DNA from 3 places in the Limnohabitans sp. MORI2 genome. Region 2 is predicted to be linked to each of the others. Evidence: predicted binding sites of a transcription regulator. Region 2 holds the regulator's gene; each other region holds the start of a gene.
What was found. Region 2 encodes FNR, which switches genes on or off when oxygen is low (the NO sensors DNR and NnrR bind a similar motif). Its sites were predicted from a motif close to TTGATNNNNATCAA; they were not measured.

Region 1 (7,865 bases), 1.1 Mb from region 2:
ATGCCCTGGCGGTCAGGGCAAGACAAATTCAGGATGTATGCAGTCATGGGCGCAATTGTAGGTAGGTGTGGGCATGAAAAAGGGCGCTTGACGCGCCCTGGTGTCGTGTGGGGAGCAGGTTCAGTGCACCACGACTGGGTTTTGAGCCAGCTCGGCGTAGCCTGCCAAGGTGTCTTCCACTTCTTCTTGGGTGGGGGCGTTTTCTTGCCAAGCGCGCAAATGGGCTTGGAACTGCTCGGCCCATGAGCCTTCCAGGTAAATCTCTTTACCTGAACGCTTGTCCACGATCTCAAAGCCGTGGCGGGCCAAGGCGGGCACGTCGGGGCGGACTGGCGTGACGGCATCATCCACCTGCAGGTGCATGACCGAGAACGTGTCGGAGTTGTAGAGCATGTCCATGGGGATCTTTCGGCGGAAAACGAATTGCATCTAAGCATATCGGATTCAAAAGCCCAAATTCAAGGGGCGGGTTTTTCGGCTTTGCTTAAAAGTTGGTCCACAAAGTCGCCGTTGGCATTGGTGATGCGTAAACGCACGGGCAAATAGCCCAAAGTCGGGGCGAACCACAGCTCAATTTGCTGATCAAACTCGCGGCGGGGTTTGCGGTTGAGTTTGATGGCGTTGATGTCACCAAACGGCAACTGCAGCAATTCTTCTTTTTCCACCAAAAATTGCCACACTTCGGCCTCGCGCTGGGACACCGTTTGAAAAGACAGCATGGTGCCCGCCGGAAAACGGGTGGGGTCGGCAGCCAGCAAACTGCTGAGTTGAAGCACCACGCTCAATCGGTCTTGTGCGCCTTTGAGCAGTGTGGCGTCGGGTGAGTTGGCGCTGAAGCTGATGATGCCCTTGTCGCGTTGAAAGTGCGCGGCCAGTTCGCTGCGCGTTTTGTCACCAAAACGCGTAGGCATGATGCCTTCGGCCCCGAGCGTGCCTTTGCTCACTTGCACACGCGAGCCCAATAAAAATGCACTGACCTCTAAGCGAGCTTCGTAGTCTTTGCCGTCTTGTTGCCAGTTCAGCTCGGCAGACGCCCAGTAGTTCAGCCCTTTGGCTTGCCCGTTGACTTGGTATTTCAGCTTGGCTGACTCAGGAGCTTTGAAGGCGGACACATCGGTCAAGCCTTCGCTGCCTGCGCGTTTGTAGGGCGGCAAGTCCACGCCCGAGGCGCTGCGTGCGGGCAGGCCGATGGGGGCTGCAAGGTCATGGCCAAAGTCATCAAACTTCAATGGCTTGGCGCTGTCGCTCGGGTCTGCACTGGCTTCGGCGGTGGGCGCAGGTGTTGGTTTAGGCTTTGCCGGGGCTGGTTGAACAGGCGCTGGCACTTGCGGCGCACGAGGTGCTGCCACTTCAATCTGACGCGTGATGAGCGCTTGCGTGCGCAAAGGCTTGCCCGCATCGGGTGAGAACCACAGCGGCATGCCCGACAGCACCCACACATGCAGCATCAACACGCCCACCACCAACAGCACCGCGTGTTTGCGTTGCAAATGGGGCAGTTGGGCAGGCAAGGCAGTGGCGCGCATGGCGGGTTGGCGTTCTTTCATAGAATCGTGGCATGAAATTAGCCACATACAAAGACGGTACACGCGATGGACAACTGGTGGTCGTGTCGCGCGACTTGAGCACCGCGCATTATGCGACGGGCATTGCGACTCGCATGCAGCAAGCGTTGGATGACTGGGGCTTCATTGCCCCTCAGCTGCAAGACTTGTATGAAACCCTCAACAACGGCAAAGCACGCCACGCTTTTCCGTTTGATCCTGCTCTGTGCATGGCACCGTTGCCCCGTGCCTACCAGCGTTTAACGGGCGCTGCCTATGCCAACCATGCGACGTTGTTGGGCGATGCCGAAGGTGGCTTGGTCGTGCACCAAGCGTCCAGCGATCATTTGCTGGGGGCGCATGACCATGTGGTGTGTGCCAATGAAAATTTAGGCGTTGATTTCTCCGCTGAAATGGTGGTCATCACCGATGACGTGCCTGCTGGCGCTTCGGCTGATGCGGCTTTGGAAGAAGTGCGTTTGGTCATGCTGTCCAATGCCACCACCCTGCGCCAAGTGGCTGCGGATGTGCAAAACCAGCCTGCCGTGGCCTTTAGCCCCGTGGCCGTCACCTTAGACGAACTGGGAGACGCATGGGACAACGGCACCGTGCACCTCACCGTGCAAGTGGCGTGGAATGGTCGCAAGGTGGGCATGTGCGATGCGGGCACTGACATGACCTACACCTTTGGTCAGCTCTTGTCACACGCCTGCAAAACCCGCGCTTTGCGCGCTGGCACCCTGGTGAGCAGCGGCACCATCAGCAATGCAGGCTTTGAGAAAAACGGCCAAACCGAATGGCCCAAGGGCTACAGCTGTATTGCCGAAAAACGCGCCATGGAAACTGCGCGTGACGGTCAAGCTAGCACCGAGTACATGAGGTTCGCCGACACCGTGCGCATCGAAGCCAAGGGCAAAGATGGCCAAAGCGTGTTTGGTGCGATTGAGCAAGAGCTGGCGCCTTTAAGCGCTTAAACGCTGCACGCTCAAACAAAAAGCCCGCTTGAACAGCGGGCTTTTTCGTAGGCGTTGGTCGACGCTTATTTCAAATGCGAGGGGTCTGCGCCCATGGCATCAAACTTCTTGAAGTACTGGCGGGCCATGGCCACCACTTGTGCATCAGTGGGGTGGTCGCTGGCCACGCTGTCGACCACGTTCACATGGGCGTGGTGTTGTTTGCACCAGTCGCGAAACTCGTCGCGTGCTTTACCTGGTCCAGTCACCAACACTTCATGCGTGCCTTCTAAGGCTTTGGCAATGTCCGCATACAAATGCGCTGTTTCGTTGGGCTTGCCTTGGTGCTTGTGGTGTGTGCGTGATTTGACGCGTTGGCTTTCAACATGCTCACGGTCAAACATCAGCACGTGGGCTTCGTGGTGGTCCATCCAAACAACGGCGTGAAAAGTGCTCATCTGTTTTTCTCTTTCTCTCTTAGTGGTGGTTGTGTTCGGTCTTTTCTTGGCAGCCAATGCAACGGGCTGCTTCGGGCGCTGCGTTCAGGCGTGCTTCGGGAATCGTGGCATCGCAGTCAACGCAGTGGCCGTATGTGCCCGCGCTCAAACGGGCCAAGGCCTCGTCGATGGCGGCCAACTCGGCAGTTTCGTGCTCGTTGATGGCGAACTCCAAATCGCGGGCTGTGTTCACCTGCGCATCTGAGTCTTCACTATGAGCAAAGTGCTCAGCAGCCACTTCGGCACGACTGGCTTTGCCGCCGCGTTGCTCGGCAATTTGTGCCAACAAATTGGCGCGTTGTGTTTCAAGCTTTTGCTTGAAGGCGGTGGCATGTTGTGCGTCCATGTTGTGCTCCTTGTTCTGTTGAATAAATCATGCGCTACTTAGAAGATGCATTGTTTGATACGGGTCAACCTCGCGTTCAATCAAGCAGCGTCAGTGACAAACATTGAGCTATGTCAGTGTTTACGCGAACAAGTTGCTGCGCGGTTTCGTCGATAGAATTTCAGACATGCAAACGCTACGCAACACGGTCCAAATCGCCCGCTTCATGCTGGTCTGGTTTGTGTTGTCTATTGGTGTTGCTGTGGCCTCGCCTGCCGTCAACCCCAAAACCATGGAGTTGGTTTGCTCGGCCTCTGGCGCTGCCAAGCTCGTGGTGCAAGGCGAGGACGACAGCGCTTCGGCTTCTAGCCACCTACTCGATTGCCCCTTGTGTGCTGCTGTTGGTGCGCCGCCTGTGGCGATCAAAACAGATTTGAGCCAGCCTTCTCCCCTTTCGCATGTGATGCAGCCTGTAGAAGCTGCACGCATCGCTTCGGCCACTGCGCCACCTCTGCCCTCTCGCGGGCCTCCTTCCTTCGTTCGTTAATCACTGCTGAGGCTTGACCTTGGCTGTTCGCCCTTGCTTGGCGCAAGGACTGTTTGTGTCGCATGCCGTTGGCAGCTGGCGCATGGTTTGATGTTTCAGAGGTTGAGAGATGCAAAACTCACTCAAATTAAGTCGAGGAAAACTGCTCGCGCATGCGGGCGAGTTGGGGGCCTTGTGGCGCATCCAAGAGGGTGTGTTGCGGGTCGAGCAAGTGAGCCATGACGACACCATCTTGGTTCAGCTTGCTTTCCCAGGCGATTTGGTCGGCGTGGAGTCGGTGTGCGCCGAAGCCTACGCTTACACCCTGAGTGCCTTAACGGCTTGCGAATTGGTTGCATTGCCCGTTGACACGGACTTTGCCCGCTATTCGGCGGTGGCCCAGGGCTTTATGCAACAGCAAGAACGCACACGCGACATGATGCGGTTGCGCACAGGCTCGGTTCATGAGCGCTTGGCGTATTTTTTAAAACTCTTATCGCGTAACGCCGATGGCTCTACCCGAGCGCTAGAGCGAAGCGACATGCCCACACACAAGCAAGTGGCCAACATCATTGGTACGGCTCCTGAAACTGTGTGCCGTGAACTCAATGCATTTTTGCCTGCCCGGGTGTATCCACGATCGGCACGGCAATTTTTGAATGTGGCCACTTCCGTTTGAAGTGGTTCAAAAGAAAGAAAAAGATGAAGCAAAAAAAATTCTTGTTATCTCCAATCATGACAGCTGCTGCATTGATGTGTGCCACCGGTGCGTGGGCGCAAAGCGCGGCATTGCCGAGAGTGGCAACCATTGAAGTGATAGGCCAAGCTGAGTCCATGACTCAAAGTTCAATACAAGCCGCCCAAGAGAAAGTCAAAGCCATTCCAGGCGGCGCCTCGGTGGTGGACTTGAACCAAGTGCGGGAAGGCCGCCAATCGACTTGGAGCGATAGCCTGGGGCTTGCACCTGGTGTGTTCATTCAAGATCGTTTTGGCTCCGAGGAGGCGCGCATTTCCATTCGCGGCTCGGCGCTCAGTCGCACGTATCACAGCTTTGGCACCAAGGTCATGCAAGACGGTGTGCCCATTAACTACGCCGATGGTTTCTTTGACATGCAAACCGTCGATCCCAACGCCTCGCGCTATGTTGAAGTGCTGCGCGGCCCCAACGCCACCACCTATGGCGCGACCACCTTGGGTGGTGCCATCAACTTTGTGGCTCCAACAGGCTACAGCAATGCGGGCAATGTGGTGCGTGCTGAGGCCGGTAGCTTTGGCTACCAAAAAGTGTTTGGCAGTACCGCAGGCGTTGGCAAGGCCGATGTCACCAGTGGCAATGTGTGGGATTACTACGTGGCAGGTTCACATACGCAACAAGATGGCTTTCGTGACCACGCTGAAATGGATAACCAAAAAGTCTTGGGTAACTTTGGCGTGAAGGTGAGCAAGGACATCGAGTCGCGTTTTTATGTGGCTGCCGTGCGCAGTCGCACACAGCTACCGGGGTATCTCACCAAGGGTGAGTTGGATAAAGATCCATCCATGGCTGCGAGCAACGTCAGTGCGGTGACCTCAACGGCGAGTATGGCGGGCAGCAATGCGGCGGGTGTCTATGCCTATCGTGTCGATGCCAACCGACGTCGCGATGTCGATGCCCAACGCGTGGCCAACAAAACCACCGTGCGCGATGGCAATACGGTTTACGAGTTTGCTGCGTACGCCATGAACTACAGCTTGTGGCATCCGATTGACAGCATCATTGAGCAAAACGCTAAAACGTTGGGTGGCCATCTCAAGGTCACACGCATGTTGGATGCACATCAAATCAGTCTGGCGTATTTGCCCAGCGTTGGTTCGACCAGGGGCACAGCCAAAGACACCAATAACCAAGGCGTAGCAACAAGTGCGGCGAAATCGAACTACGACCAGCAGTCTAAGAACGACAGCTTTTTCATTGAAGACAAATACAAATCGTCCGAACGCACGACATGGACTGCTGCTTTGCAATACGACCGTGCCAACCGCAAGGTAAGCGATGTGGTGCTGGCGTCCAACAACTCCGACTACACCTTCAGTCAGTGGAGCCCTCGTGTGGGCGTGACGCACGACTTGAGCGCATCGCAACAGGTGTTTGCCAGCGTGAGCCGCAACTTTGAAGCACCAATTTTTGGTTTGACAGGCTCCACCACCACGGCCAATAAAGCACAGACGGGTGTCACGGTTGAGTTTGGTACACGTGGCGAGGTCCGAGATGGTGCACATCAATATGGATGGGATGCCACCTACTACCACGCCAGTTTGGAAAACGAGTTCTTGTCGGTGTGTGCCAACAATGCGTGCACATCCTCAACCACCACCAATATCCCCAAGTCATTGCACCAAGGTGTTGAGCTGGGTTTGAGCCACTTGTATGACCGCAAGGTAGACACGCGTTTGGCATTGCTCTACAGCGATTTCAAATTTGTGAACAACCCCACCACGGGTAACAACGCGCTGCCGGGATTCCCCCCGATCATCGTGCGCGGTGAGGTGTTGTACCGCTTTGGCCCCGAGGTCAATGGCAAACCCAACACCTATGTGGGGCCGAAGTTTGAATGGGTGCCGCGCAAAGCGCCGATGGACAACGCCAATACTGTTTACAACGATGCCTACGCCTTGTTGGGCTTCAAGGCGGGTCAAGCGATTGACAAAAAATGGTCTTGGTTCATGGATGCGCGCAACTTGACCAACAAGAAATACGCTGCCACCACCAACATCGCCGCCAACTACACCACGGCGCCAGGCGATGGACGTCGCTACTACCCAGGTGATGGTCGTTCGGTTTATGTTGGCCTCGAAGCCAAGTTTGATTAATTCAGAAAGGAGAGCAACCAGTGATGAAACCTATTTTTTCTGCGCTCGTTTGTGCCCTAGGTTGGTTGGCAATGGTCAACCCTGCATGGGCGCACATTGTTTTGGCGGAGCCGCAAGCCATCGCCGGCAGTTACTACAAAGCCACTTTGCGCGTGGGTCATGGCTGCAATGGTGCTTCTACCAACGGCCTTGTGGTGCAAGTGCCCGCTGGTTTTCAGGGGGCCAAACCACAACCCAAAGCAGGTTGGAGCCTTGCAACGCGCAAGGCCCGCTTGGCTAAGCCCTACAACAGCCACGGTAAAACTGTGACCGAAGATGTGGTCGAGCTGCGTTGGACGGCTACCAGCAAAGAGGCCGCATTGCTGGATGAGCACTTTGATGAATTCGCTTTCATGGGGCGTGTGCCCGACGCTGCTGGCCCGTTGTGGATCAAGGTGTTGCAAACCTGCGAGAACGGTCAAAATGATTGGTCAGAAATTCCTAGCCAAGGCACATCGACGCGTGGTTTGAAACTTCCTGCGGCTTTGCTTGATGTGCAACCCGCCCACACACATGAACACCATCACTGAATTCAAAGGAGACTTCTATGCAATTGTCTAAACATTTCATCGCCGCCGCATTGGCCTCAGCCTGCACCTTGAGCGTGTATGCCCAAAACGTGACTGTCACCGATGCATGGGCGCGCGCCACCGTGCAGGGCCAAAAAGCCACTGGCGCATTCATGAAAATCACCGCCAAAGAAAACACCAAGCTTATCGCCGCCAACAGCTCGGCAGCAGGTGTGGTGGAGATCCATGAAATGAAGATGGACAAGGATGTGATGAAGATGTCCGCGTTGCCTAACGGCCTAGACTTACCAGCCGGCAAAGCGGTCGAGCTCAAGCCGGGTGGCTACCACGTCATGTTGATGGACCTCAAAGCGCCATTGGCCAAAGACACCACTCTGCCGATGACGTTGACTTTCCAAAACGCCAAAGGCGTCAAGTCAACGCAAGAGATCAAGGTGTTGGTGGGCATGCAACCGCCCGCCATGCCCAGCCATGACCACGGCACGCACAACCATGGCGAACACCAACACGGCGAACACAAGCACTGAGCTGTCAGTGAGGTGGGGGTTGGGTTTTGGTTTAATGCGAGCTATACCAACAGGAGACACCCATGACCAACCCC
Region 2 (7,865 bases):
TCTTCGAATCCATTGAGGATGTTCCTCTGTAGTGGTTACGCCCAGCATTGAGATCAAACCTTGAATCGTCATTGGAACCCGAATAGCCAACAGAAAGATTAGCCGTACCAAGAGAGCCATATGTCGCACTACCGTATGCTGATGGATTACCCTGTCCTTGGCGAGTCAACACATTAATGACTCCACCCACCGCTGCGTTACCGTACAACGCACTGGCATTACCCCTCAAAACTTCAACGCGCTCAACTTGTTGCAATGGAATATCCGTAATTTGCAAGTTCCCATAAGGATCAACTTGAGAGCGAACGCCGTCAATCAGAATCACTAAATTAGTACTATTTTGACCGCGCAAGAAAAATGAAGTCGTTGAACCAGGACCACCTGTACGACCAAACTCAACACCTGCCTCGCCTTGAATCAAATCAGCCAAGCTAGCTGCTTGTGATTTTTCAATCTCTTGTCGCGTAATCACCGAGACCGAAGACAAAACTTCCGACAAAGGCTGCTCCATACGCGTCGCAGAAATCACCACCGGATTAACTTCAATCCCCTGAGCCTGCACAGACGCAGTAACGGCCAAAGCCAACACAGAAAGCGCAGGCGTAAAGACGTGCGCACGAATACGAATAGATTTCTTCATGATTTAAATACCAACTGGATGTGCTCTCACCGCCTTCCCCGACAGTGCTTGAGCGATTTAGCGGCGCGTTTTAAGGCGCACCGCCACCTTGTTGGCCGGTATCCGGGCTGGCGGAGACTACCTCTGTCGCCTTCCCAAGCGCTTGTTCAAGGCGCTCAGTGGCTTGTGTGACAGAAGCGGAGCAGTAATGCTCGTCCGCTTGACCGTTGCGGGGGCAGCGCAGGTTAGGTGTTGTCGCGCTTGGCGACACAACCCTCCTGCTTCCCGTTGAACTGAGGCGTGTGAACCACACCTCGAGCACCAACATTGATAATTTTAACGATTTACCTTTCAGCCACCTTAAAATCGTGCGGCCATGCCACAAACATCCCTGATCGATCAAATTGCCCAGCGTGTCGAGCATTTATTGCTGCGTCACGAAGAGTTGCAACGCACCAATGCCTTGTTAGCGACTCAAGTCCAAGAACTCACACACGAGCGTGATTTGCTCAAATCACGCTTGGGCGCAGCTCGCCACCGCATTGATGCATTGATAGATCGCCTACCTCAAGGCGCCGAAGCCAAGGACAACGCATGAAACAGATCGAAGTTCAAATCATGGGCCAAGGCTATGTGTTGGGCTGCCCCGAAGGCGGTGAAACACGCTTGGGCGAAGCTGTGGCCAAGGTGGATGAGGCCATGTGCAAAATCCGCGATGCTGGCAAGATCAAGGCCCGCGACCGTATTGCGGTGTTAGCAGCCCTCAACTTGGCATTTGACTTGACCGATCGCCCTGCCGCAGCAGCAGTCAGTGGCGACAGCAGCACCTCCAGCACCGACCTGCACAATCTGTTGCAGCGCATGGATGCGGTGCTCGCACGCGACAACCAACTCATCTAAGCGCGCCTACAATCAGCGCGTCTGCAAGCCCTTGGGGCTTTATATTTCCTTGAACCAATGCTCATTGAGCTCGGGCTTGGAACATCGGTCGATGAGCGTGATCGTCTCGCGTCAGATGAACCCAACGTTGACCTGACCTCGCCCACCTGAACCCCCGGTTCAGGATGACGGCCTTGAGGATCCTTGCAGACACCTTCTATCTTCTAAGGCTTGCACTCGCATGGACCTCCAACCGCAACTCATCATCGAACTCGCCCTGCTGGGCACTTGCACTGGTTTTTTAGCAGGCTTGCTTGGCATTGGCGGCGGCATGGTGATGGTCCCCTTCATCACATTCATGCTCACGCAGCGCGGTGTCGATGCTGACTTGGCGGTCAAAATGGCCATTGCCACATCGATGGCCACCATCATCTTCACTTCCGTCTCTAGTGTGCGCGCTCACCACAAGCGTGGCGCGGTGCGTTGGGATTTGGTCAAAGGTCTGGCACCCGGCATTGTGTTGGGCAGCATGATTGGCAGCTTGGGCGTGTTCGCCTTGCTCAAAGGCGCATACCTGGCCATCTTCTTTGGCTTGTTTGTGGGTTTCTCAGCCACGCAAATGTTCTTAGACAAAAAACCAGCTCCCTCACGCCAAGTGCCTGCTACCGCAGGCCTCATAGGCGCGGGTGGTGTGATTGGTTTTATCTCTGGGCTGGTGGGTGCAGGTGGCGGCTTTATCAGCGTGCCGTTCATGACCTGGTGCAATGTGGCCATTCACAACGCGGTGGCCACCAGCGCAGCTTTGGGTTTTCCGATTGCCGTGGCCAACGTGGCGGGCTACATCATCAGCGGTTTGTCCGTACAAGGCTTACCCGACGATGCATTTGGGTTCATCTGGATTCCCGCCCTGGTGGTGATTGCGGCGTGCAGCGTGCTCACTGCCCCCCTAGGCGCCAAGGCCGCGCACATGTTGCCCGTGAAAAAACTCAAGCGCGTGTTTGCCAGCGTGTTGTATGTGCTCGCGGCTTATATGTTTTACAAAGGCATCAGCAGTTGATCATTGAGGCACCAAGCACCAAGGTGCTTGGTACTCCACGAGGCCCATCCACAAGATCCAACCTGAGCTGACAGCCAAAGCCAACCCTGCCAAGCGCACGCCCCATGCACCATTACCTGTGTGCATGACTTGCCCCGCTCGCAAGCGCAACCAAATCCAAGGCCCCACGGTCAACACCACCGCGCTGCCTAACGCAAACAGCGCCATCACTGCAGCACCTTCGATGGGGCTATTGCTCAACGCAGCCACGAGCAGCGCACCATAGAGCAAACCACAGGGCATCAACGCCCACAGGGCACCAAGCACCACGGCTCCCCCATGACGTAATTTGAGATGGGCCGTCATGCTTTGCACACGACGCCAAATGCCGCGTCCCACATCTTCTAACCAAATGGGCTGCTCACCACGCCAGAGCAACAACCCGCCCACCATGAAGGCGACGATGTGCAACAACGTCCACAAAGGGCGAAATACCGCTGACTGAGTACTCAGCCAGCCCACACCTTGCATGGTGCTGGCAGCCACTGCACCCAAAGCGCTGTAGCCGATGACGCGCCCGAGTTGAAATAAGAGCATGGCTGACACACCCTGCCCGCCCGTTTGTTTTTGGGCCGCACGACCAATGCCTGCACACGCCGCACCGCACATGGCCAAACAGTGCGGCCCACCCGCGAGCCCCATGAGGAGTGCGGTGAGAGCCAGAGTTGTGTTCATCAGATGATTTTAGAGAACCTAGCTCGGTTCTTGTCAGCCTGCAGGTATTTGTCAAACACCATGGCGACGCCACGCACAAAAAACCAGCCCAGCTCAGTCACGTGAATACCGGTGTCATCGATGGTCAACAAGCCCTGTTCTTGCATCGTCGCCAAGGCCTCCATCTCGGGGGCGAAGTACTGCTTGAAGTCGACCAAATGCGACAACTCCACCGATTCAAACAGCACACTACCCTGACACATCAACGCCATGATGACGGTGCGACGCACCAAGTCATCACGCGAGAGCGCCATGCCACGGGCCACGGGCAAACGGCCTTGGTTGAGCAAGTCGTAATACTCGTCCAAGGTCTTCACATTTTGGCTGAAGGTGGGGCCCACGCGACCGATTGATGAGACGCCCAAAGCAATCAAGTCGCAATCGGGCTGCGTGCTGTAGCCTTGGAAATTTCGGTGCAAACGGCCTTGGCGTTTGGCCACAGCCAGCGCATCGTTGGGCAAAGCAAAGTGGTCCATGCCCACATACACATAACCCGCCTCCACCAACACGCGCATCGCGCTGGACAACATAACCAGTTTAGACGCGGCAGGCGGCAAATCTTGCGTGTGGATACGGCGTTGCGGCTTGAAGCGCTCCGGCAAGTGCGCATACGCATACAAGGCAATGCGGTCAGGGCGCAACTGGGTGATTTTTTCAAGCGTGCGTTCAAACGTTTCTGGCGTTTGCATAGGCAAACCATAAATCAAATCGGCATTGACAGATTCAAAACCCAACTCTCGAGCCGCAGCCACCAAGTCAAACACCTGTTCAGCAGGTTGAATACGGTGCACCGCTTTTTGCACGGCAGGCTCAAAGTCTTGCACGCCAAAGCTCAAGCGGTTAAAGCCCTGCTCTGCCAAATGCGCCAAGCGTTCACGCGTGACGGTGCGCGGATCAATCTCGACCGAGTATTCACCGCCAGGCGCAAACTGAAAATTGCGACGCAGCATGGCCATCAGCTGAGCCAACTCGGCATCATTCAAAAACGTGGGACTGCCACCACCCAAGTGCAATTGCGACACCACTTGGCCTTGACCCAAGTGCGCAATGTTCAGATCCACCTCACGCTCAAGGTAGCGCAAATATTCAGCGCCGCGCTCGTAGTGCTTGGTGATGATTTTGTTGCACGCGCAGTAGTAGCAAAGTGACTCACAAAACGGAATGTGCACGTACAGGGACAAGGGGTACGCTTTGGTGCCCACGCCATCGCGTCGTTGCTCTAACGCTTGCAAATAGTCTGCCTCGCCAAATGCTTCCACAAATCGATCAGCCGTCGGGTATGAGGTGTAACGAGGCCCTGCCACGTCATAGCGCTGCAAGAGTTCTGGGTTCAAGACAAGAGAATGCATAAGTTCACACCTAAATTTGCGCTCCATAATAGAGGCGTCACCGCTGATAAAAGTTGACTTGTGTCAACACAAAGTCCATCCGTTCCCATGAGTTCTACCAGTATCAAAGTCGCTTGTTCTAACTGCAATTTGCGCGAGCTCTGCATGCCGCTTGGTTTGAATGAAACCGAGATGGAGCGTGTCGACGAAATGGTAGCAACCCGCCGCAAAGTGGCACGTGGCGACAACCTGTTTAGAAATGGCGATAAGTTCAACGCGCTGTATGCCATCCGAACCGGTTTTTTTAAAACCCGCATTTCGGCAGAAGATGGTCGCGATCAGGTAACGGGTTTCCAAATGGCCGGCGAGATCATCGGTTTAGACGGCATCGTGAGTGATCACCACACGTGTGACGCTGTGGCGCTGGAAGATGCCGAAGTGTGTGTCATGCCTTTTGATCGCATTGAAGATCTCTCGCGTGAAATCACCTCTTTGCAACGCCATGTGCACAAAATCATGAGCCGTGAAATCGTGCGAGAAAACGGGGTCATGTTGCTCTTAGGCAGCATGCGTGCCGAGGAGCGTTTGGCGGCATTCTTGCTCAACTTGGTACAACGCCTGCATGCGCGTGGCTTCTCTCAATCGGAGTTGGTGTTGCGCATGACGCGTGAAGAAATTGGCAGCTATTTGGGCCTCAAATTAGAAACCGTGAGCCGCACATTTTCAAAGTTTGCAGAAGACGGCATTGTCGAAGTCAAGCAACGCCATGTCCGCATCCTGAACCCAGATGGGCTCAAGCTCATCGTCAACGCACCCAGCTGTCACTGAGCGCAGCGCAAGCCGCAAGGCTTAGGGCTTTTTATCAGCATCCACTCTGGGCGTGACCACATGGTTACGCGATTGCATCGCAGGTGCCAGCTGCATGTCTTTCTCAGCAGCCAAGGTTTTATTGATATCTAGGCCGCGTTTGTAATAGTCTTCAGCCAGCACAGGATCTGGCGACCGAATGGCGATGAACAACGTTACAAAGCCCGCCACAATCACAGCCGCTGGGCCTGCAATGATGAGCCACACGTGACCATATTGCCACCATCGTTTGGTATCAGAAGTTTGGTTGCTTGTCATGATTTACCTTGGAACGATGAACACAGATTTTTCAACAACCACATCATCCGTGTCGGTTGCCTGAATTTCAAATTGGATTTTGTGTGAACCACTTGGGGCTGAGCCGTAAGGAATGTCTGCACGCAACACCACCCAGCGCGCCTGCGCTGGCTCGACCAGCACTTCTTTGTCTGTGGTGATTTGCAAACCAGTCAAGCCCTTGGCCGACAAACGATAAGTCCTCGCCACTTCGGCGGCGTTCATAATTTGTAAGCGGTACACATTCTCCAGCGTGCCGCTTTCGGTGATGCGTGACAGGGTCGAGCGATCTCGCACCACGTCCACCTTGAACGGCGTACGCAAACCCAACGACACCAATAAGCTGAGCGTGATTGCCACCAAAATCATGGTGTAAATCTGAATGCGTGGGCGCATGACGCGTTGCCAAATTTGCTTAGGCGTCCACTTGTTGTCCAAGGCGTTTTGGGTGGAGTAACGCACCAAACCTTTGGCGTAACCCAGCTTATCCATCACGGTATCGCACACATCGGCACAGGCACCACAGCCAATGCACTCGTACTGCAAACCATCACGGATATCAATACCTGTGGGGCACACCTGCACGCACAAGGTGCAGTCCACACAGGCCCCTAAATTCAAGGCAGCAACATCAGCACTCTTCGAGCGTGGGCCGCGTGGCTCGCCACGTTCAGCGTCATAGGTGACGATGAGCGTGTCGTTGTCAAACATTGCGCTTTGAAAGCGCGCATAGGGGCACATGTATTTGCAAATTTGCTCACGCATGAAGCCCGCATTGCCATAGGTGGCAAACGCATAAAAGAAAACCCAAAAGAGTTCCCACGAAGACATTTGCGTGAGGAAGAACTCCATCACCAACTCACGAATCGGCGTGAAGTAACCCACGAAGGTAAAGCCTGTCCAGATCGAGAGAAAGATCCAAATCAGGTGCTTGTACCATTTCTTGACCAGTTTCTCGAGTGAGAAATCTGCATCATCCAAGCGCATGCGGGCTGAACGATCGCCCTCGATCTTGCGCTCGATCCACAAAAAGATTTCGCTGTACACCGTTTGTGGGCAGGCGTAGCCACACCACAAGCGCCCTGCTACGGCGGTAAACAAAAACAGCGCCAAGGCTGAGATCACCAATAAGCCGGTGAGGTAAATGAAGTCCTGCGGGTACAAGACCAAACCAAAAATATAAAAACGGCGCGAAGTAAGGTCAAACAACACCGCTTGGCGTGTGCCCCACTCAAACCACGGCAAACCGTAAAAAATCAGCTGCGTCAGGACTACAAAAATCCAACGCCAATAAGCAAAGATACCCTCGACAGAGCGAGGGTAGATTTTTTTAGATGCAGCATAAAGCGAAACCATCGCCTCGTCCGCAGAGCCCGAAGGCTCTGGAACGATGGGGATGGTTTTGCGCTGCTTAGAGTCGTCAGCAGAATTCAAAGCAAATTACTTCGTGGCAGCAGGTTTGTTAGAGAAGCCCCAAACATAAGCAGTCAACACGTGGATTTGTGACTCTGTCAAACGGCCTTCTTGTGCAGGCATTTGGTTCACTTTACCGTTGTTGATCATGGCGGTGATGGCCTCTTCGCCCCAACCGTGCAACCAGATCTTGTCAGTCAGGTTGGCAGAACCCACCGCTTGCATACCAGCGCCATCAGGGCCGTGACATGCAGCACATGCACCGAACTTGCCTTTACCCAAAGCGGCACGCACAGAGTCGTGTGGGCTACCAGACAAGCTCATCACGTAGTGAGACACGTTGCGCACATCGTCAGGTGTACCCACGGCAGCAGCCATAGGAGGCATTTGACCAATGCGACCTTTGGTGATGGTCTCTTTGATCTTGTCGGTTGTGCCGCCGTGCAACCAGTCCTTGTCGGTCAAGTTGGGGAAGCCTTTTGAACCGCGTGCATCAGAGCCGTGGCACTGTGCGCAGTTGTTCATGAACAAACGCTCGCCCACAGCCATGGCCTTGGGGTCTTGAGACAGTTGCTCTGGTGTTTGTGCATTGAAAGCCGCATACAGTGGCTCCAACTCTTGGTTGGCTTTGGCCACTTCAGCTTCGTATTGACCGGCTGAGCTCCAGCCCAAT
Region 3 (7,865 bases), 650 kb from region 2:
GATGACGCGATCGTGGTTCTCGAAAACATCTATCGCCACATTGAAGAGGGCATGTCGCCGTTTCATGCGGCGATCAAAGGCGCCAAGGAAGTAGGCTTTGCCGTGGTAGCCATGACCATGACCTTGGCCGCTGTGTATGCGCCATTGGCCTTCACGCCAGGACGCACTGGTAAGTTGTTTACCGAATTTGCTTTGGCTTTAGCGGGCTCGGTGGTGGTGTCGGGTTTTGTGGCTTTGACCTTGTCACCCATGATGTGCTCGATCATGCTCAAGCACAGCCACAACCCGAGTTGGTTTGATCGCACCATGGAAGTACAACTCCAGCGTATTTCCAATGCTTATGGTCGTTTGTTGAAATGGACTTTGTCGCAGGGTGTTGTTTTTGGACGCGTGATGTCTCGTCGTTGGTTGGTGGTCGGTGTGATGGTGCTGGCTGGTATTGGTACGTGGACCTTGCTCAAAACCACCAAGAGTGAATTGGCGCCGATGGAGGACCGTGGTGTGATTTTGACGGTCATCAACGGACCTGATGGTGCCACGATGGACTACACCACGCGCTACACCTTGGCCCTAGAAAAAATGGCCGACAAATACACCGAGTTCGATCGAATTTTCACAGTGGTCGGTAACCCAACAGTGGCGCAAGGTAACGTGTTTTACCGAGCCAGGCCTTGGGAAGAGCGTAAGAAGACCACCTTGGAGATCGCGCGGGATATGACGCCGGCGGTCGCTGGGTTGCCAGGTGTGACAGCTTTCCCAATCACGCCTCCTTCGCTGGGACAGCCGTTTCGTGAGCGTCCATTGAACTTTGTGATCTTGACGTCGGACAGTTATCAAAACTTGGCGCAAGTGGTGCGTAGTTTTCAAGAGGAAATTGCGAAGAACCCAGGCATTGTGAGTGTGGACACTGATCTTCGCTTGAACAAGCCAGAAATCAGCATGGAGGTCGACCGCGAGCGCGCCGCTGATATGGGGGTGCCCGTGGAACAAATCGCCCGTGCGGTAGAAACCATGATGGGTGGACGCCAAGTGACCCGTTACAAGCGTGAGGGTGACCAATACGATGTGATTGTGCAAACTGCATCGACGGGTCGAGATACTCCCGACGACATCGAGCGTGTATTTGTTCGAGGCAAAGGCGATGCCATGATTCCGCTGTCAGCGTTGGTGAAGATCAAAGAGGTGGTGGTTCCCCGAGAGTTGAATCACTTTAGCCAGCGCCGTAGCGCATCCATCAGCGCCAACTTGTCGCCCACGTATTCGCTGGGTGAGGCCATCGCTTTCATGAATGCCACTGCGCAGAAAGTGCTCAAGCCGGGGTACTCGACAGACCTCAACGGCACTTCTCGCGAGTTCGTTAAATCATCGGGTTCGTTGGTGGTGGTGTTTGTGCTGGCGCTTTTGTTTATTTTCTTGGTGCTGGCGGCGCAGTTCGAAAGTTTTGTCGATCCGCTGGTCATCATGCTCTCGGTTCCGTTGTCGATGGTGGGGGCACTGCTGGCCCTGCAGTTCAGCGGCGGAACGCTCAACGTGTTCAGTCAGATTGGTCTCATCACCTTGGTGGGGTTGATCACCAAGCACGGCATTTTGATTGTGGAGTTTGCGAATCAGCTGCGGCATGAAGGCATGGAGCTGTTTGAAGCTGTCACGCAATCTGCCACATTGCGGTTACGTCCGATTTTGATGACTACGGGGGCGATGGTGCTCGGTGCTATTCCCTTGGCTTTGGCTTCCGGTGCGGGCGCTGAAAGCCGCAAACAAATTGGTTGGGTCATTGTGGGCGGCATGAGCTTGGGGACTTTGCTCACCATCTTTGTGGTGCCCACCATGTACACCTTGTTTGCACGCCAAAAAGTGCCAGGCGCGATTGATGTGCGCCATGAAGATGAGGACGTGGGTGCCTGACACCCACCTTCGAATTCACGCTTGACGCTTGGCGTGGATGAGGGCGCTTAAATAGAGCCTTCAAACATCATCACATCCACCTCATCGCCTATCGCGACATTGCCTTGGTTGTGATGCAGCACGATGAGACCATTGCCTTGCACCATCGAGCTCAGCACGCCTGAGCCTTGGTTGCCTGTGGTGCGCACTTGCAGCGTGCCGTCGATTGCGCTGCTGACAAAGCCACGTTGGTATTCGGTGCGGCCTGCTTTTTTTCGCAGGGGTTCTAAGCATTTGGCGCGCAACAGTGGCGCAGGTTGGGCGGTGCTGCCCATCATGCGCAGCAGAGCAGGGCGCACAAAGGCAAGGAAGGTGACCATCACCGCCACGGGGTTGCCGGGCAAACCAAACAGCACCGACTTGCCAATGCGCCCCACAGCCATGGGGCGGCCAGGACGCATGGCGATTTTCCAAAACGCCACATCGCCAAGCTTTTTCATCATGGCTTTGGTGAAGTCTGCTTCGCCCACGCTCACGCCGCCGCTGGTGATGATGGCATCGGCTTCTTGTGCGGCTTTCGCAAAGGCAGCCTCTAAGAGTGCAGGATCGTCACGCACCACACCCATGTCTATGACTTCGCAGCCTAGGCGTGTGAGTAGGCCAAACACGGTGTAGCGGTTGCTGTCGTACACAGCGCCTTCGCGGGGGGCGTCACCCAAGCTCAACACTTCATCACCGGTGGAGAAGTAGGCCACGCGCAAACGGCGGTGTACGCGCACATCGGGAAGGCCAAGGCTCGCGATCAGCCCCAAGGCTGCGGGCGTGAGGTGTTGACCCGCCTTTAAAGCAGGCTGGCCTTGCATCAGGTCTTCACCCAACAAGCGGCGGTTGTCACCGGCTTTCAAGATGTTGGGCGGTATGGTGACGGTGGTCACATCGTGTGCGTTCTCAATTTGGCAGAACTCTTGAGGCACGACAGTGTCTAAGCCATCGGGCATGATGGCGCCTGTCATGATCTTGAGGCATTCGCCGGCATTCACTTTGCCTTGCCACGCTTTGCCAGCCAATGCCGTGCCCACCACGCGCAGCGTGAGTGGCTGGTTCGCTTGCAGCTGCGCGGCGTCGAATGCAAAGCCATCCATGGCAGAGTTGTTGTGCGCGGGCACGCTGATGGGGGAGATGACATCCTTGGCAAGTACGCGACCGAGGGCGTCGAACAAAAACACGTCTTGCGATTCATCGACCGAAACCGGTTGCACCAGTTCGTGCAAGAACGCGTTGACTTGGTCGACGCTCAACGCTTGTGGGTCGTAGCCTTGCAGGGCTGCTGCAATGTCGTCAATACTTTTCATGGCGCGGCGTTTTCCAAAGCTTGCAGTTCAGTCAAGGTGTTGACGTTGGCAAAAGCCAGCGGGTCATCGCTCTTGCTATTAAATGGAACGACAACTGTTTTGTGTTGCGCGGTCCAAGCGTCAATCTTGCGGCCACCGCTGTGGGTGAACTTGACCAAGCTTTCAGACAACTCAATCTTCATCAAACAAAATACAGGTTGTGTGCGAACTTGTGTGTGGCCGTGTTCGTCGGTTTCAGGTGCTGCGGCCATGGCAATGTCTGCGTCTTCACGGACCAAGGCTTCGGCCAAGCGCTCAGCCAAATCAAGCGGCAGACGCGGGGTGTCACATGGGACGGTGAGTACATAGGGCGTTTCAGCCCGCTCTAGCCCCACCAAGAAGCCTGACAAGGGGCCTGCAAAGTCAGCCGATGCATCAGGCCAGACGGCAGCCCCAAAGGACTCGTAGGCTGAGAGGTTACGGTTGGCGTTGACCATCACGCTTTGCACTTGCGGGCCTAAGCGCATGAGTGTGTGCAGGGCCAGCGGGATGCCATTGAAGTTTTGCAAGCCTTTGTCCACGCCGCCCATGCGGCTGCCTCGTCCTCCGGCCAAGATCAGGCCAGTGATGTCTTGAGGGGAGATGGTGTGCGTCATGTGTACGTTCTATGGGGGTGTGGTTTAGCCGCCGATGTAGCTCATTTCAACCCGTCGCACGGCAGGTGCGTTCTCGGCAGGCATAGAGGCGCGTAGTTCTGAATAGCGGTCGTCGCGCTTGTGCCAAATGTGACCAATGGCAGAGGCTATGTCGGCATCGCTGGCTTGTTGATCACGCATGAGTGTGCGCAAATCGTAGCCTTGCGTGGCAAACAAACACAGGTAGAGCTTGCCTTCGGTCGAAAGGCGTGCGCGGTTGCAGTCGCGGCAAAACGCTTGGGTGACACTGCTGATGACGCCCACTTCACCCAAGGTTGGGTCAAACACGCCCGCTGCGTTGGCATAGCCCCAGCGCTGAGCTGTTTCGCCTAGGGCGCTGGCCTCTAGGGCTACCAGTGGAAATTCCTGCTGGATGTGTTGGATAACTTCGGCAGAGGGCATCACCTCGTCCATGCGCCAACCGTTGGTCGCGCCCACATCCATGTACTCAATAAATCGCAGGGTGATGCCGCTGCCGCGGAAGTGGCGAGCCATGGGCAAGATTTGGTCGACGTTGGTGGTGCGCTTGACCACCATATTGACTTTGAGGCCGGTCAGTTGACCATGGGCGTCTATTCCCAACCCCGCGTCTTTGGCGGCGGCAATGCCGTCGAGCACATCGGCCACGGGAAAGTCCACATCGTTCATGGCGCGGAACACGGCGTCGTCTAGGCCATCTAGGCTCACCGTCACGCGGTTCAAGCCCGCGTCTTTGAGTGACTTGGCTTTGCGCGCCAGGAGCGAACCGTTGGTGGTGAGGGTGAGGTCTAAGGGCGTGCCGTCAGGTGTTTGGATGTTGGCGAGTTGCTCGACCAGTATTTCAAGGTTCTTGCGCAGCAGCGGCTCACCGCCTGTGAGGCGAATTTTGCGCACGCCGTGGGCCACAAACACTTTGGCCAGACGCGTGATTTCTTCAAAGTTCAGCAAGTCGCCGTGGGGCAAGTAGGCGTAGTCTTTGTTGAACACCTCTTTGGGCATGCAGTAGTTGCAGCGAAAGTTGCAACGGTCGGTCACGCTGATGCGCAGATCGTGCAGTGGGCGGCCCAAGCTGTCGCTCAAGAGCCCAGTGGCCGCAATGGGAAGGGCTGGCACAGAGGCCGCGAGGGCTCGCAGGCGTTGGTCGACCAGGGGAATCACGCGTTCAGACATGGTTTGGATTGTGCCCGAGTCACGATTCCCCTAAGCCTTGATGTAGATCAGTGCGCCAGACCCCTAAACAAGGCAAAGTAAGCGCATTGCAATACAGACAGGAGAGCTTCATGAAAGCATTGATCGATCTTTTTTCCACCGACTACGGCCTGATGAGCGTGGGCGTGATTGCCTTTGTGCTGGTGATGGCGGTCTACTTTTTGCGCGTTTTCATGGGCTTGATGGACGAAACCGGCAAAAGTACCCACGAATAAGGGTTCCAAAGACAGCACAGAGACGCAAGCCCCGTGAAAGTAAAATCGGGGCTAATCTTCTGTGTTTCTTTTTTAACTTTTATAACTAGACACCATGTCCCTGAATCAAGTCACCCCCGGTAGCAAAGTTCCTGAAGCCTTCAACGTGATCATCGAAATCCCGATGAACTCAGACCCTGTGAAGTACGAAGTCGATAAAGAGTCTGGTGCTCTGTTCGTGGACCGCTTCATGGGTACGGCCATGCATTACCCCACCAACTACGGTTATGTGCCACAAACCATCGCTGGCGACGGCGATCCTGTGGACGTGTTGGTGATGACACCTTTCCCATTGCCTCCCGGCGTGGTGGTGCCTTGCCGTGCGTTGGGCATCTTGTTGATGGAAGACGAAGGCGGCGTGGACGGCAAAGTGTTGGCTGTGCCCACCGAGAAAATCTTGGCCCGTTACAGCAACATCAAGTCGTTGGCTGACATCCATGAGTTGCAATTGCAACAGATCGCCCACTTCTTTGAACACTACAAAGACCTCGAAAAAGGCAAGTGGGTCAAGGTCAAAGGCTGGGAAGGCATTGAGTCTGCCCACAAAGAAATCTTGGACGGTATTGCCAATTACAAGAAGTGATTCTTGGTTGAGTCCATCGAAAGCCCGCTGCCAGCGGGCTTTTTTACGCCTGCGTTTTATTGGGGTTCGTGACGCTTGAAGGGGCTGCGTTCGGCCAAATGGTTGAGGTAGTGGCTCACGCCTGCTGACTCGCGCTCAAGGTATCGCTCCACCGCATCTGCAAACGCGGGGTGGGCGAGCCAATGCGCGCTGTAGGTGGCCACGGGCATGAGGGCGCGGGCCATTTTGTGTTCACCTTGCGCCCCGCCTTCGAAGCGCTGTACGCCGTTGGCAATACACCAGTCCAGTGGCTGGTAGTAGCAAGCCTTGAAATGTAGGCAATCCACGCGCTCTAACGCGCCCCAGTAGCGGCCATAAGCGACAGCCTGTGGTGTGCCCAAGTCTTGTACGGCCACCAAGCTGCTGGCGATGGCGTGGCCTTCGCGTTCGGCCACAAACAATACCCAGTTGTGGTGCATGTGGTGTTGCATGTGCTCAAAGAATTCGCGGCTCAGGTAGGGCGCGTTGCCGTGTTCAAGGTAGGTGCGTTCGTAGCATTGGTAGAAAAAGTCCCAATCTTTTGTGCTGATGTCTGCACCTAGCGAGGTGCGAAACGTCACACCTGCATCGGCGACACGGCGACGCTCTTGCTTGATCTTTTTGCGTTTCTCTTGGGACAGGCTCGCTAAGAAGGCGTCGAAGCTTTCAAAGCGTTGGCCCTGCATATCGGCGTTGTGCCAATGGAACTGCACGGTTTGGCGTTGCATGAGACCAAGGGCATCGCAGGCTGCGCGGTCGTTGGGGCTGGTGAAGAGCAGATGCAATGACGAGAGCTCGTGCTGATGGGCCACCTCCAGCATGGCTTTGAGCAATGCTTGGCGAGCGTTTGCATCCACAGCCAATAAGCGTGACCCAGGTACAGGCGTGAAGGGGACAGCACAAGTGGCTTTTGGGAAGTAGTTCAGGCCGTGGTCGGCATAGGCGTTGGCCCATGCCCAGTCAAAGACGTATTCGCCGTAGGAGTGGTCTTTGATGTACAGCGCACTGGCGGCGGCCAAGGCGTCACCTTGCCAAAGAGTGACGAATTGTGGCGTCCAGCCTGTATCAGGCGTGGCACTGCCGCTGGTGTGCAAGGCCGCGAGGTAGGCGTGCTGCATGAAGGGCGAGGGCGCGTCTTGCTGTGCGAGCAGGGCATCCCATGCGGCGGCAGGGATATCGAGCGGACTCGCGTGGACGCGGATGACATAATCCATTTGCTTTTTTAGACCTGTTTTACTTTGGACACGTGCCTGCTGCCATGACTCTCAAAATTTGTGTTGCTCAATTGAATTTCGTGGTGGGCGACATGGCGGGTAACGCCCAGAAAATCATCGATTGCGCCACGACAGCCTATGCAAATGGTGCGCGGTTGGTGCTGACGCCCGAGTTGTCTTTGTGCGGCTACGCGGCGGAAGATTTATTCCTTCGCCCATCGTTCATTCAAGCCTGTGATGATGCCTTGAAAACGGTGTCCGCTGCTCTGAGCGGGTTAAAGGGCTTGCATGTGGTGGTGGGGCACCCATCGGGCGGTGACGAGCGCACGCGCTCGGTCTCGGTGCAGCGGCGTTTCAACATGGCGAGCGTGCTGTGCGAGGGCCAAGTGGTAGCGTCCTACGCCAAACGCGAGCTGCCCAACTACCAAGTGTTTGATGAGCGTCGTTATTTCGTGGCGGGTGACAAGCCTTGCGTGTTTGAGGTTGCTGGCACCAAAGTCGGTCTGCTGATTTGTGAAGACGCATGGTTTGATGCACCAGCGGTGGAGGCCAAAGCGGCAGGCGCTGAGCTGTTGGCCGTGATCAACGCGTCGCCTTTCCATGTGGGCAAAGGTGATGAACGCGAGCAGGCCATGCGTGGACGTGTGCAAGCCACGGGCTTGCCGTTGATTTATGCGCATTTGGTGGGTGGCCAAGAC

Region 1: a site for FNR is predicted at 3,395-3,408, ahead of QMG27_RS00960 (TraR/DksA family transcriptional regulator). Genes of this name have one in related genera too.
Region 3: a site for FNR is predicted at 5,097-5,110, ahead of QMG27_RS05740 (DUF3149 domain-containing protein). Genes of this name have one in related genera too.

Annotation. Positions count from the first base shown of each region.
Region 1 covers NZ_AP027058.1:182,123-189,987, forward strand. The annotation lists gene purU (formyltetrahydrofolate deformylase) at 1-47, opposite strand, end outside; gene QMG27_RS00940 (DUF3567 domain-containing protein) at 121-399, opposite strand; gene QMG27_RS00945 (DUF3108 domain-containing protein) at 459-1,547, opposite strand; gene QMG27_RS00950 (fumarylacetoacetate hydrolase family protein) at 1,559-2,518, shown strand; gene QMG27_RS00955 (hypothetical protein) at 2,584-2,955, opposite strand; gene QMG27_RS00960 (TraR/DksA family transcriptional regulator) at 2,975-3,340, opposite strand; gene QMG27_RS00965 (DUF2946 family protein) at 3,507-3,866, shown strand; gene QMG27_RS00970 (Crp/Fnr family transcriptional regulator) at 3,976-4,524, shown strand; gene QMG27_RS00975 (TonB-dependent receptor) at 4,548-6,695, shown strand; gene QMG27_RS00980 (YcnI family protein) at 6,719-7,264, shown strand; gene QMG27_RS00985 (copper chaperone PCu(A)C) at 7,282-7,791, shown strand; gene QMG27_RS00990 (PhaM family polyhydroxyalkanoate granule multifunctional regulatory protein) at 7,854-7,865, shown strand, end outside.
Region 2 covers NZ_AP027058.1:1,777,664-1,785,528, forward strand. The annotation lists gene QMG27_RS08435 (TonB-dependent receptor) at 1-640, opposite strand, end outside; cobalamin riboswitch at 716-960, opposite strand; gene QMG27_RS08440 (DUF904 domain-containing protein) at 996-1,217, shown strand; gene QMG27_RS08445 (cell division protein ZapA) at 1,214-1,519, shown strand; gene QMG27_RS08450 (sulfite exporter TauE/SafE family protein) at 1,740-2,555, shown strand; gene QMG27_RS08455 (sulfite exporter TauE/SafE family protein) at 2,556-3,269, opposite strand; gene hemN (oxygen-independent coproporphyrinogen III oxidase) at 3,269-4,657, opposite strand; gene fnr (fumarate/nitrate reduction transcriptional regulator Fnr) at 4,745-5,464, shown strand; gene QMG27_RS08470 (FixH family protein) at 5,486-5,761, opposite strand; gene ccoG (cytochrome c oxidase accessory protein CcoG) at 5,765-7,135, opposite strand; gene ccoP (cytochrome-c oxidase, cbb3-type subunit III) at 7,220-7,865, opposite strand, start outside.
Region 3 covers NZ_AP027058.1:1,127,018-1,134,882, forward strand. The annotation lists gene QMG27_RS05720 (efflux RND transporter permease subunit) at 1-1,905, shown strand, start outside; gene glp (gephyrin-like molybdotransferase Glp) at 1,953-3,236, opposite strand; gene mobA (molybdenum cofactor guanylyltransferase MobA) at 3,233-3,871, opposite strand; gene moaA (GTP 3',8-cyclase MoaA) at 3,896-5,059, opposite strand; gene QMG27_RS05740 (DUF3149 domain-containing protein) at 5,170-5,313, shown strand; gene ppa (inorganic diphosphatase) at 5,408-5,935, shown strand; gene QMG27_RS05750 (GNAT family N-acetyltransferase) at 5,992-7,167, opposite strand; gene QMG27_RS05755 (NAD+ synthase) at 7,212-7,865, shown strand, end outside.